4 regions of the Vibrio sp. 704 genome follow, and region 3 is predicted to be linked to each of the others. Evidence: predicted binding sites of a transcription regulator. Region 3 holds the regulator's gene; each other region holds the start of a gene.
The links. The regulator PurR, encoded in region 3, represses purine synthesis genes. The targets are predictions, from matches to a motif close to TNANGNAAACGTTTNCNTNA.
Positions count from the first base shown of each region.

Region 1: glpX (class II fructose-bisphosphatase) is a predicted target of PurR. The motif match lies at 1,203-1,222, and genes of this name have one in related genera.
Region 2: purT (formate-dependent phosphoribosylglycinamide formyltransferase) is a predicted target of PurR. The motif match lies at 1,782-1,801, and genes of this name have one in related genera.
Region 4: R7R24_RS15485 (NupC/NupG family nucleoside CNT transporter) is a predicted target of PurR. The motif match lies at 1,459-1,478, and genes of this name have one in related genera.

Region 1 is NZ_JAWOUH010000006.1:118,479-121,863, reverse strand. It holds gene glpX (class II fructose-bisphosphatase) at 138-1,145, opposite strand; gene zapB (cell division protein ZapB) at 1,494-1,736, shown strand; gene rraA (ribonuclease E activity regulator RraA) at 1,872-2,378, opposite strand; gene R7R24_RS11245 (1,4-dihydroxy-2-naphthoate polyprenyltransferase) at 2,455-3,372, opposite strand.
Region 2 is NZ_JAWOUH010000003.1:360,289-363,673, reverse strand. It holds gene R7R24_RS07645 (LrgB family protein) at 1-405, shown strand, start outside; gene cdd (cytidine deaminase) at 836-1,723, shown strand; gene purT (formate-dependent phosphoribosylglycinamide formyltransferase) at 1,867-3,042, shown strand; gene R7R24_RS07630 (thiopurine S-methyltransferase) at 3,115-3,385, opposite strand, start outside.
Region 3 is NZ_JAWOUH010000003.1:95,203-98,587, forward strand. It holds gene R7R24_RS06465 (TfoX/Sxy family DNA transformation protein) at 1-403, opposite strand, end outside; cyclic di-GMP riboswitch class I at 520-609, opposite strand; gene purR (HTH-type transcriptional repressor PurR) at 897-1,901, opposite strand; gene torD (molecular chaperone TorD) at 2,370-3,017, opposite strand; gene torR (two-component system response regulator TorR) at 3,284-3,385, shown strand, end outside.
Region 4 is NZ_JAWOUH010000011.1:65,240-68,624, forward strand. It holds gene folD (bifunctional methylenetetrahydrofolate dehydrogenase/methenyltetrahydrofolate cyclohydrolase FolD) at 1-50, shown strand, start outside; gene R7R24_RS15485 (NupC/NupG family nucleoside CNT transporter) at 119-1,318, opposite strand; gene R7R24_RS15490 (LysR family transcriptional regulator) at 1,576-2,520, opposite strand; gene R7R24_RS15495 (lytic transglycosylase domain-containing protein) at 2,608-3,385, opposite strand, start outside.

The sequences.
Region 1 (3,385 bases), on a different contig from region 3:
ACGAGTTCTTTTGATTTAGAGCTTATTAAAGTCTCCGTCATTCTGAACGGCGAGGGACTAGGTGATTCAGAATCTACTGTCCGGCTGTGCGGAAAGAAAGGCTCAAACTCAGATTGAGCTAGAGCCTCGGGAAATGCTTAAAGAATAATATCGCGTACTTCTGGATCTTTACGATCTAGGTAGTGAGTCGACTTAATGCGACGAATAGTACGGCATCGACCGCGCACGAGCAGCGTTTCTGTGGTCGCTATATTGCCTTGACGAGAGATACCTTCCAGCAAGTCACCTTTAGTGATGCCTGTAGCTGAAAATACCACATTGTCGCTACGAGCCATGTCTTCCATTTTGAGGACAACATTCGCTTTTACGCCCATTTCATCGCAGCGTTTTAGTTCATCTGCGCCGTAAATGCGGTTTTCTTCAGTATCGCCTTTTACTTCGTGACGAGGAAGCAGGCGACCGTGCATATCACCGTCTAGCGCTCGAATTACCGCCGCTGATACTACCCCTTCTGGCGCGCCACCAATACAGTACATCATGTCCACTTCACTGTCTGGCATACAAGTCAGAATAGAGGCAGCCACGTCACCATCAGGCACCGCAAAGACACGCACGCCCATTGCTTGCATTTCTGCAATAACGTTATCGTGGCGAGGTTTCGCAAGGGTAATAACGACTAGGGTATCAAGTGGCTTGTTCAGGGCTTTTGCTACGTTCTCTAGGTTTTCTTTTAACGGCTTTTCTAAGTCAATTACGCCTTTTGCACCAGGGCCAACAACCAGTTTTTCCATGTACATATCTGGCGCTTTAAGAAAGCTGCCTTTCTCACCTGCGGCAAGTACGGCTAGTGCGTTCGATTGTCCCATTGCCGTCATACGCGTTCCTTCAATCGGGTCGACTGCAATATCTACTTCATCACCACCCATACCCACTTGCTCACCAATGTACAGCATTGGCGCATCATCGATTTCACCCTCACCAATGACAATTTCACCACTGATATCTGTTTTGTTCAGTAGCGTGCGCATAACTTCAACAGCTGCGCCATCGGCTGCGTTTTTATCGCCACGGCCAAGCCATTTGTAACCAGCCAGAGCTGCACCTTCAGTCACACGGGAAAATGCCATTGCTAAATCGCGTTTCATGATGTCTCCAAGTAAGCAAGAGGGAAGAAGAATTTGCGCGGCGATTCTATCACAAGGTCGAGTAAACGTTTGCCTTTTTGCGAGGCTTTTACTTTATCTAACTTGAATTTGATCAATACTTAGGGCGATTTTCAGCGTAGCGAGACGCAAAATCCTTGCTCAAAAATGCTTCGGCGACAAGAAAAGTCAGCGTTTAGTGAGATTGCGCTGATTTTTTGACCGAATGATGCAAAATATCGAATATAGTGAGTGTTTCTCATCGCGACGCTGAGTAGAATGAACCTTATATAGGTTAGGTGTGCATCAATCTCGCACATCGTCCCAACGGAATAACATAGGTAGGCCAAGATGTCTTTTGAAGTACTAGAACAACTAGAATCTAAAATTCAAACTGCAGTTGACACAATCACTCTTCTTCAGATGGAAGTCGAAGAGCTGAAAGAAGATAAAGCTAAACTTGCGGAAGAAGCGAACGAGCTTCGCTCTCAACGTGAAGAGCTAGAGCAAAAAGCACAACAAGCACAGCAAGAGCACGCACAATGGCAAGAGCGCATTCGTGCACTACTTGGCAAAATGGACGAAGTGGAATAATTCGGCTTCTTCATTCCAAATTAAAAACACCCGCGTTAAGCGGGTGTTTGTGTTTTAGGGAAGTAGAAAATGTTAAGACAAGGCTAGGCGCTAAGAGCCAAGAGAAGACCCTATAACTTAGACACCTAAGACTCGCTATGCTTCTTCATCCAACTCTAAATCAATATTCAATGGTTCAGGCGACAGGATAATTCCGGTGCTATCAGCATAAATATAATCTTCAGGTAAGAAGCTGACGCCGCCAAAGTTGACTGGTACATCCAATTCGCCAATCCCCTGACTGGTCGCTCCAACAGGAATAGAAGCGAGGGCTTGAATGCCTAAGTTCATATCTTCAAGTTCATCTACTTCACGAACACAGCCGTAAACGACAATGCCTTCCCACTCGTTTTCTTCCGCAATGGTTGCGATTTCTGCATCGATAAGGGCTTTACGTAGGGAACCGCCACCGTCAATTAACAAAACGCGACCAAGTCCATCTTGCTCTAATGTCTCGCGGATCAACGAATTATCTTCAAAACACTTGATGGTGGTGATTTGCCCGGCAAATGAAGCGCGACCGCCAAAGTTACTGAACATTGGTTCAACCACATCTACCTGATCGAGGTAGATATCACAGAGTGCTGAGGTATTGTATTCCATAGCGTACCTTTCTAAACAGAAATTGGTTGTCTTTGAGTATATCTAGGCATTAAGTCAATGCAATGACAATCCTTTTTTAACTTACTAGAGTTTGAGCTACCACAATTGTTGCAAACAAAACGTTGGTGACTAAAGAGCATTTCACGATGACTGGCATCATTGGTGCTATCTGAGCGGGCTTTTGTGTATGCCAAACTGCTTTACCATGATCGGCCACGAAATAAATACTAAGTAAAAATGGCAAGCTAATCCAAACGGGTTTGTCTTGAATTAACAAGTAAGCTGCAAAGGCAAGGATAGCACCACCAAGTAAAATAAAGTGGTACTGTTTGGCTTTACGTTGACCTAAGCGTACCGCCACCGTGCGTTTACCACACTCTCGGTCGTTCTCTATATCACGCATATTGTTGATGTTGAGTACTGCAACGGCGAGTAAACCGCAGCCTAAAGCAGGTAAGAATAGCGTGGTGTCTACGTGACCAGTATGCAAGAAGTAGGTACCGGATACACCGAGTAGACCAAAAAACAAGAACACTGATATATCGCCAAGCCCCACGTAACCGTATGGTTTGCTACCCATGGTATAAGCAATGGCTGCGAGAATGGCCAAAATTCCCAGCCCGATAAAAGTGACAATGCTTTCCAGTGAACTTAGTGAATAGAAAACCAACACCAAGCCTGAAATGGCGGTCAGAGCGATGTTAAAGATAATCGCTTGTTTCATCTGTTTAGCACTTACCGCGCCTGACTGCATCGCTCGTAATGGGCCGAGGCGTTTGTCGTTATCTGTACCTTGAACGGCATCGCCATAGTCGTTTGCCAGGTTGGACAGAATTTGCAGCAATGTCGCGGTTACGAAAGCCATGATGGCAATCGTCAGTGAGAAATGACCCGCCGAGTAGGCGAGCACGCTACCTGTTAAGATAGAGACCAATGCCAGAGGTAATGTTTTTGGACGAGCGGCTTCAAGCCAGATCTGTAGAGATTGTTTCATGGAAATTTCGTGC
Region 2 (3,385 bases), 270 kb from region 3:
GGCAGTGTGATGTCGATGATGACAACCACCTTGATCGCAGTCGCTTTCAAAGCGGATATCAGTTTAATCGCGAGTCTAGTGGGTAAATCCGTCACTACACCAATAGCGATGGAAATATCGAGTCACCTCGGTGGTGAAGCCGCCGTTGCAGCGATCTTGGTTCTGATTGTCGGTTTATTGGGCGCAATTTTGGCATACCCAATTTACAACTTGATTGGAATTAAACACCCGATTGCACGTGGTCTGACAATGGGTACAGTCTCTCATGCCCTAGGCACCGCTACTTGTGCAGAGAAACAGCCCATAGATGCCGCGTTCTCATCACTCGCATTGGTTTTATGTGGGATCATAACTTCTATTTTGGCTCCAAGTTTTTTTGCTTTGGCGGTCTGGCTATATCAATAGTTAAGCGCTCTCGGTCTGCCCTCCTTCCGGCAGGCCGTAGCCTTTCCATTTCTTACTTATCCCTTTCAAAATCCTATCTTATCTAGCAACCTCACCCAGTAATATCGTGAAGGGACTTGATCGAGATATACATTCATAGCGTTAGCATTCTAGATGCTACCACTCGCTCTAGATTACGTAGGTATAAAGTAGCATAGCGGTAAAAGTCGCGTTAGTAACATACTCCTGCTCCTTGGTCATATGAATATATACTGATATGGTTAATTGTGAGACGGAGATAACGCTTCACACCTGTGCAATCGAATACATGTGTGAGCTCACTCTAATTATGTAACAGAATTATCAATTGCATTATTTATCGTGATCTAACGCACGGAACATTTCTATCTTTCACATAGAATAACTGTCCATGCAATAACAAGGATTCAACATGAAAAGTCGCATTGAACAGGCGCTAGCAGGCGCTCCAGAAGCACTTTCCAAACAACTTGCTCCTATCATCCAAGCTGATGATTTTGATGCTACGCTTTCAGTTCAACAATTTGAGCAGTTGCTTTCAGCTACCGGTCTATCAGACAAAGAGCTTCGTGTTGCGCTACTTCCTTTTGCCGCAGCGTACTCCTATGCTCCCCTTTCTGACTTTTATGTCGGCGCTATCGTTCGTGGTCTTTCAGGTCGCCTTTACTTCGGTGCCAACATGGAATTCTTTGGTGTACAGTTGGGTCAAACGGTTCACGCAGAGCAGTCTGCGATTAGCCATGCTTGGATGAAAGGCGAACGTGGTGTTAAGGATATCACTATCAACTTCAGCCCATGTGGTCACTGCCGCCAGTTCATGAATGAGTTATCTACCGCAAACGAGCTTAAAATCCAGCTCCCAGAACGCGAAGAAAAGTCACTTCATGAATACCTGCCTGAAGCCTTTGGACCAAACGATCTCGGTATCGAGTCCGGCTTAATGGCAGAAGTTAAACACCAATTCTCATGTGATGATGAAGACGCACTCATCCAAAGTGCAGTTGAAGCGATGAACATGAGCCACTCTCCATACACCAACAACTTGAGTGGTTTAGCATTAGAGATGACTAGCGGCCGTGTATTCCAAGGCGCTTATGCAGAAAATGCAGCGTTTAATCCTAGCTTGCCACCGCTACAAGTTGCGCTAATCCAAGTTTTACTTGCGGGTGAAACCTTTGACAGCATCAAAGCCGCTGCATTGGTAGAAAACTCTGAAGGTAAGATCAGTCACTTAGCCGATACGCAATCAACGTTGGAAGCGTTGAATCCAGATATTCCGCTTAGTTTTGTCAACGTATAAACGACAAATTCAACAAAAAGCTCTACAACATGTAGAGCTTTTTTATTACCTAAAAACCAAAAGCAAACGTTTGCTTTGTCATAAAACTTCAGTATGATCTCCTGCAATTTCTGTCTCATCACTCTATTTTGTAAGGGAACACTATGTTTGGCACTGCAACTAGCGCAAATGCTACCCGTGTATTACTTTTAGGTTCTGGCGAACTCGGTAAAGAAGTCGCCATTGAATGCCAGAGACTTGGTTTAGAAGTGATTGCTTGTGATCGCTATGCCAATGCTCCAGCGATGCAAGTCGCTCACCGTAGTTATGTTATCGACATGTTAGATGGGAACGCCTTAGAAGAAGTTATTACGAAGGAACAACCTACTTACGTCGTACCAGAAATTGAAGCCATCGCAACCGGCAAACTGGTAGAGCTTGAAGAAAAAGGACTGAATGTTGTTCCAACCGCTAAGGCAACCAGGCTAACAATGAATCGTGAAGGTATCCGACGTTTGGCAGCAGAAGAACTGGAATTGACGACTTCACCTTATCGTTTTGCAGATAACTTTGAAGACTTCAAAGCCGCGGTTGAGCATGTGGGTATTCCGTGCGTGGTGAAGCCTGTGATGAGCTCTTCAGGTAAAGGGCAAAGTGTTATCAAGACCGAAGACAACGTTACAAAAGCATGGGATTACGCTCAGGAAGGCGGGCGTACGGGTGCAGGTCGCGTTATCGTGGAGGGTTTTATCGACTTCGATTACGAAATCACTTTATTGACCATCAGAGCCGTTGACGGTGTGCATTTCTGTGCTCCAATTGGTCATCGTCAGGAAGATGGCGACTACCGCGAATCATGGCAACCGCAAACTATGTCAGAAAACGCAGTAAAAGCAGCTGAATACACGGCTGAGAAAGTGGTAAACGCGCTCGGTGGCTACGGCATCTTTGGTGTAGAGCTATTTGTTAAAGGCGATAAAGTCATTTTCAATGAGGTCTCTCCTCGCCCTCACGATACGGGTATGGTTACAATGATTTCACAGGAAATGTCTGAGTTTGCTCTCCACGTGCGCGCGTTTACCGGAATGCCAATTAATAATATTGTGCAATATGGCCCATCTGCGTCTGCTGTTATTCTTGGACAAGGAACTTCCACAAACATTCGCTTTGAAAACCTAAGCAAAGCTTTAGCTCAACCTCAAACACAAGTTCGTCTATTCGGTAAGCCAGAAATCGATGGTCGCCGCCGTTTAGGTGTTGTCCTTACGCGACGAAAAACCACCGAAGAAGCCGTTCAAGATGCTGTTGAAAGTGCTTCAAAAGTGAATATCATTTATTAAATACGAACCACTCATACAAAAATAGCGCAGCTCAAATTGCTGCGCTATTTCGTGTTCCAAACCGAAGAGAGCCTATTCACTCTCGATTAAGTACACTTCTTCAGAGAAGCGACTTAAGCCTTTTTTCGCAATTTTAGGATGATTCTCGTCAGCTTCATCTACGTTCAAACAAGTAACTTTGTAACCTGAAAATAACTGCTCAATCTCTTCGACCGGCACGCTAAATGGAGGCCCCGCCATCTCTTCTTGAGGATAGTTGAGTGTAACAAGCAAAATACGACCGCCTGGGTTCAAAAGTTGCTTGAGACGCTCTACATACTCCTCTCGCATATCTTGCGGTAAA
Region 3 (3,385 bases):
CTTTTTTTAGCATGCGCTCGGTAGCCAGTCGTAAGTTAGGCAAATCTTTCAAACGGTTAGGCTTTGTACTTGCTTGCTGTTCTTTCTCAAGCTTTGCCTTTTTCAATGATTGATTCGCTACTTCGATTAAGCGTTCGCTTGATTCCCATAAATCGCTGGAAATAGCGTAGTACTTTGTAACGACTGGAAAGCCACGTTTTTTATAAACGTAAGGCTTTAGCCCTTGTTTCTCGAAGTCAGATGAAGTTTTTTGGTCTGCTCTGATATGAAGCTGATTGTTTACCACTAGTGCAAACATTGTTTCATCAGCGAATAGTCCGAAGCCACCAAACATTGAGCGCGACTTGATATTACCAAGTGCCTCAAATAGCTTCATAGAGTCTTTGAGTATCGGTTTATCCATGTTTTGTTATCTCGGTGTAATTAATATTACGCCACCAAAAGTCAGGTCCGAGAGAGTAGCAAACATGCGTAAAAACAATGTCATTACAGAGTAAAGTCATTGCTTACACACTTGCCATCGGTAACCCCGCTACCTTCCATATCGTAATATGGTTCAGGCCGGAGGCTTTGCGTCCCACTCTTTCGAATGGTTTGCCCTGTGCGTGACACAATGAGCATACTTCTTATATTGAATTAACATCACGGTTTAGCGTTAAAAGTGTGATTTCGGTTCAATAAAAATGATAGGTTGAATGCTCTATTTTGCATATGGAAAGGTGCAAATTGGCCTTTGAAAAGGAGTTCTTAATATATATTACATTTATATAAAACAGGGAGTTAACGTTAGTCAATTGTTATTAGAGTGGTGTGAAGTATTAGAGAATGCTTAATTTTTCCAAAAAAATAAGCGCCCCTGTAGAGCGCTTATTTAACACGGTTAAATACAGTGAAATTTAGTTCATTTTTTTCACAGTATTTCGAATTACAAGCTCAGGTTGCATTTCGAAAATTCGTTTTTCGTGTTCTTTATCTTTGATACGCTCAAGTAGAATTTCGAATGCATTTTTACCAACACGACGTTTAGGTTGGTGGATAGTCGTTAGCGGTGGAGAGAAGTATTCTGCAAGCTCGATGTTGTCGTAGCCGATCACTGAAATATCTTCAGGAATTTTGATCCCGTTTTGTTGCAAGCGGCTCATTAGGCCGAGAGCCATTGTGTCGTTAAAACAGAATACCGCCGTCGGGCGCTTGTCCATTGCGGTAATTTTATCTGCAACTAATACGGCCGTATCACATTCAAAGTTACCTTCAAGGATCCAGTCTTCATTTACAGCTAGGTTCGCTTCGCTCATTGCGCGACGGAAACCTGCAATGCGCTCTTGGCAAGCAAGCTTTTCAAAATGACCGCTTAGACAAGCGATATCCGTATGACCATTGTCAATCAGATGTTTGGTTGCAATGTAGCCACCTTCTTCTGAGTTATCCATGATCTTGTCTGCTTGTGAGCTCTCTGGGCCCCAATCCATGACCACTTTAGGAATGTCCGCATGACGGTCAAGCATCTCTTTTAGTTCTTCGGTTAAGTCAGAACACATCACTAGGATGCCATCAACGCGCTTTTCAGCCAGCATACGAATGTAATCGCGTTGTTTTTCGTAAATCCCGCCTGTGTTACATAAAATCAGAGTATAGCCTTGGCGGTAACAGTAGCTCTCAACGCCATCAATCACTTCTGAGAAAAATAGGTTAGTTGATTGAGTTACTAACATGCCAATCGTACGAGTTGAGTTGCATTTTAGGCTGCGTGCAACGGCACTTGGCGCGTAATTCAGCTCGTCAACGGCTTTCATTACTTTTTCTTGCGTTGCTTCTGCAACGAAACGCGTTTTATTGATAACGTGCGAAACTGTCGTAGTGGAAACGCCGGCTAAGCGAGCAACGTCTTTTATCGTGGCCATAAATGGTGTCCTGTATCGAGCTACTGAAATATGTCGTATTGGATGTACCTGATGCTCTAATGGTTTCACACCTAGCAATATAAAATTGGCGCTAAGTGTCTCGGCAGCGGTTGATCCAAGTGCGACAAAAGGGTACGTAGCAGCATCGGTCGATGAATTTTATCTTTTTTCTATCTGATGAGAAATTGCCATCAACCTGTTAAGAAAACACAAAAACCGCTATATTTCAGCGGTTTACATATAAATCATATTTAATCGTTTGCGCTCACATTTTAGCCCTATGTGGACTGACTAGCAATGTTTTCAGCAAGAGATTTGTGTATTTGAAGTCACATTTTGACTGCTAAATAACCAAGCGTCTTTGCGCTAAGTTAAGGCAAACGAATATTATACCCAAGTTACTTACAATTGGTCACTTTCAGGCATACAGGAAGCCCGATAGGCAGGCTCCCTAAAAATAGGCGGCAATTATTCACCAAGAAGGTAGGCGCTGTCTAGTTTACAAAATGCAACTAATAGTTTCGCGACACTCGAGTAAAATCCAAATTCGTCGAATTTTTTACATTTGTCTGAAAACTGAGGTAACCAAGACATCAATTGTTGCTGGATAAAGTCGTTTTGTTTAACGAAGGCTTCTTCCATGTGTTTTTCTTGTTCAAGCTCGTTTGAGCGGATAATCATGTTCCCGAGAAAGTCGAGCTCAACGGCTAAGTGATCCGCAGGTTCCTTTAGGTTTTCGTCTACTTGAACGCCAAATTCAGCCATCAACTTTTCCATTTCCTCAGCTGGCTTGTCATTCAGTAAACCTGATTCACCAATGTACATGGATGCGTAAGGAAGAGCGCCGTATTTTTCTGTCTTCAAAAACAGTTCACAAAAGTCAGCTGCAAGCTCTAGTTGTGCATCTTCACGATCTTGTAACCGATTCAATGCATCAACTAGGCTATCAACAGCTGGTTTCAGCGACTCATTTTCACCTAAACCTGCGAGAAAACTGCGAATTTCAACACTGTGATAGGCTTCCAATTCTTTCTCTGTTAGTTCTTTTGCGAACAAGCTCGAAAACCACCAGTAAATTTCAGCGCGTTTTTCATTAAAAGCTTTCACTTCTTGCATTTTGGGCTCCTGAATGATGCTTCAAGTCATGCATCACAAAGTCAATTAGGGATATCCCCTAAGTGTAATCAATTAAAATGAATAGCAGTAACTATAATTGTTGTGTTTTATGGTCAAAAATGACCGTTTATTAATAGCAATGGGCAAGCTTGTTTTGAATCAATAAAAACGCTAAATCTTGCGTTTTAATGTATCTATGACTAGAAATGTTACTAGTTATGAATAGAATACGTCTTGGATAATAAGAAGACAGAAAAGTGGTGTAAATGAGCTATCACGTATTAGTCGTAGAAGATGATGTTGTAACTCGTAGTAAGCTTGCGGGATATTTCCAAAATGAGGGCTACCAAGTCAGCGAAGCAGAGAGT
Region 4 (3,385 bases), on a different contig from region 3:
TAATTGAGAACACGATGCTCGCTTGCGAACAGTTCCACACAGACAAATAACGTAAAACTTCAGATACGAAAAAGGCTCCGCAAGGAGCCTTTTTGCTAATTGTTGATATCTATTTCAATTACAGACTTAAAATCACGCCCGCAATAGAAGCGCTCATTAAGTTCGCCATGACACCAGCGATAATCGCACGGAAACCATGCTTAGAGACAAATGCACGCTTTTCTGGTACCAAAGAGCCCAACCCACCAATCAGCATCGCCATGCTTGAGATATTTGCAAAACCACACAAAGCAAACGTCACGATTGCTTGTGAGTGTTCACTAAGTTGAGACTTCACTTCTGCAAGCTGGATGAAAGCGACGAACTCATTCACCACAATCTTGTTACCAATCAGCGAGCCTGCTGTGGTTGCTTCTTGCCATGGTATACCCAACAACCAAGCGACTGGCGCAAACACAAAACCTAGGATGAGCTCAAAACTTAATGGTGTCCCAATCAGATCACCTATCCAGCCTAACATGCCGTTTAGCATTGCAATGACACTAATAAACGCCAGTAACGTACCACCGACCGATACAGCAATGCGTACACCCGCCATGGCACCATCGGCTAATGCTTCTACTACGTTGGTTGCACGTGGAATTTCAACTTGGCTAATGTCGATATCTGCTGCTTTATCCGTATCTTCTGGCATTAAAATTTTTGCCATCAACAAGCCGGCAGGTGCCGACATAAATGCAGCAGCAATAAGATAATTGAGGTCGACACCCAGTGATGCGTAACCAACCAACGTTCCGCCAGCAACTGACGCTAAACCACCTGTCATAACTGCAAAGAACTGCGAGTCAGTCATGTGTTTTAGGTAAGGCTTTACCATTAATGGTGCTTCAATGGTGCCAACAAAGATATTCGCCGTAGCAGACAAAGACTCAGCACGACCGATACCTAGCAGCTTTTGAATACCACCACCGATAAAGTTAATGATTTTTGGCATCACACCAATGTGATAAAGACCTGAGATAAGAGAGGAGAAGAAAACGATGATACCCAGAACATTGATCGCAAAGGTGAAGCCCCCTGTCGCCAAATTACCGAATAAAAACGCAATGCCCTCTTGACCATAGTTGATCAAATTCGACACAACACTGCTCACTGAATTCAGCGCATCTCTTCCTGCTGGTACATATAAAACCAACAACGCAAACAGTACCTGCAAAGCAAACGCAAACGACACCGTTCTCAGCTTTATATTTTTTCTATTTGTAGAAAGTAGCCATGCTAGGAATAGTATGGCTACGATACCAATAATTGAGTTCATAAAATGAATCCGACAGAAGGGGGATATGGAAGGCACCGGATTGTATAGCGGACTCAAAATGCTGCAAGTTGAGGATGTTAACAGTGTGAAAAGTTTAAGCGACCAATAACTGACCAACAAAATAACCAATTGAATTTATTGAAGATAAACGTTTGCTTATTTTAATTATTTCCATATGGAAAATATGTTTCTGATTCAGGAAAAATTTTTGTGAAGTGAATCACCTTATGTGTCGTTCTACAACGTCATTGATCCTGTTATTTAGGAATAGAGATGTAAGGCGCCAAACGTTGGTCCCAATGACAAGGGTTGCCGATCTTCTGTTTGATAAAGTTAATCACTGCGGATATTTTTTTTGGCATATGTTGGCGGCTTGGGTATACCGCATAAAACGGCATCGACTGGCTGGCTTTCCAGTCAGGTAACAGCTGTATTAACTTACCCGTTCTGAACTCATCACCCAGCAAGTAAGTGGCAAGGTAGGCAATACCCCAACCTGCAATAGCCGCGTCCCGGACGGCTTCTGCCAGATCCACTGAATAGTTACCCGAGACTTTTACGTTCAATTCTTGCTGATCTTTGGTAAACGCCCACCCCGTATAGTCACGCTCCCAACTTCTGTATATGAGGCAGTTGTGAGCAGATAGGTCATCCGGTTCTGTTGGCGAGTCATGTTTCAATAAGTAATCTGGCGATGCCGCAACAACAAACTGGCAATCCGTCAAACGCTGCGCAATGTAACCTTCAGGCAAATGCTCGTTGTTGGTTACCCATAAATCGAGCCCTTCGGCTAACATATCGACCTTATAGTCAAACAGATGTACTTCCACTTGAAGTTGAGGATACAGTTCGCGTAACTCTTGAATCGCTGGAATAATGTGTAAGGTACCAAATGATTGCGACAACCCAAGACGTACCAAACCTGCCACTTCATCCCGCTGGGTTTCCATCTCTAATGTGGCGCTGCTCACCGCTTGTACCACTTGCTCACAGTGATGAAAAAAGGTTTTCCCTGCCTCTGTCGGCGTAAAGCTTCGCGTAGTGCGTTGAACAAGCTTGATACCAAGAGACGCTTCTAACTGACTCAACTGTTTACTCACATGAGACACCGACACGCCTAAGCTCTTTGCAGCAGCTGTGAAGCTTTTGTGTTTAAGAAGAGCGGAGAAAATCACCATTTGTGCGGCACGTTCAGATAACACGCTTTACCTCGATTTGGTTATAGAAAAAACAAAGGGCTCCGAAGAGCCCTTGTATTGAAGACTGGATGCCGAATTGTTTGTGGCAGATCAGTATTTAATGCGGTCAGCCAAGTGGCTCACAGCAAGTGCGAAGTAGTAAGAGCGGTTCCACTTCATCAATACGTTGTAGTTATTGTAAACCAGATACGTACGACCATTCTCGTCGTCCGGCATGATCAACCATGCTTTGATGTCTTCATCCAGTTTTGGCAACGGGCTACCGTCATATTTTGTGATACCTAATTGGCTCCACTCTTGAAGGTATTTGCCTTTTTCAGCCGTGCGCCCTTCCAGGCTGCGATCAATATTTTTAGGAACCTTAACTTGGCGACCCCAAGTATATTTATCATCCCAACCAGACTTGCTCAAATAGTTAGCGGTTGATGCAAACACGTCCGCTTCAGATTGCCATATGTCTTTTTTACCATCACCGTTGCCGTCAGCAGCAAAACGAAGGAAAGAGCTTGGCATAAACTGGCATTGACCCATCGCACCAGCCCATGAGCCTTTAAAGTTCTCTAGCTCAATATGGCCTTGATCGAGGATCTGCAGTGCCGACATGGCCTCTTTACGGAAAAACTCTTCACGACGGCCTTCAAATGCCATTGTGGATAGTGCATCAATCACTTTAAAGTTGCCGGTAAACTTACCAAAGTTACTTTCAACTCCCCAAAGTGCCACAATAAAGCGCGGGTGGACACCGTACTCATCGCCTATACGCTTTAGCTCAGTGTAATGCTCTTTGTAGAGTTGTCTGGCTTGCTTCACCTTCCATTCAGGCACCGCGCGAGGAATGTACTCATCCAATGTCAGTTTCTTTTCTGGT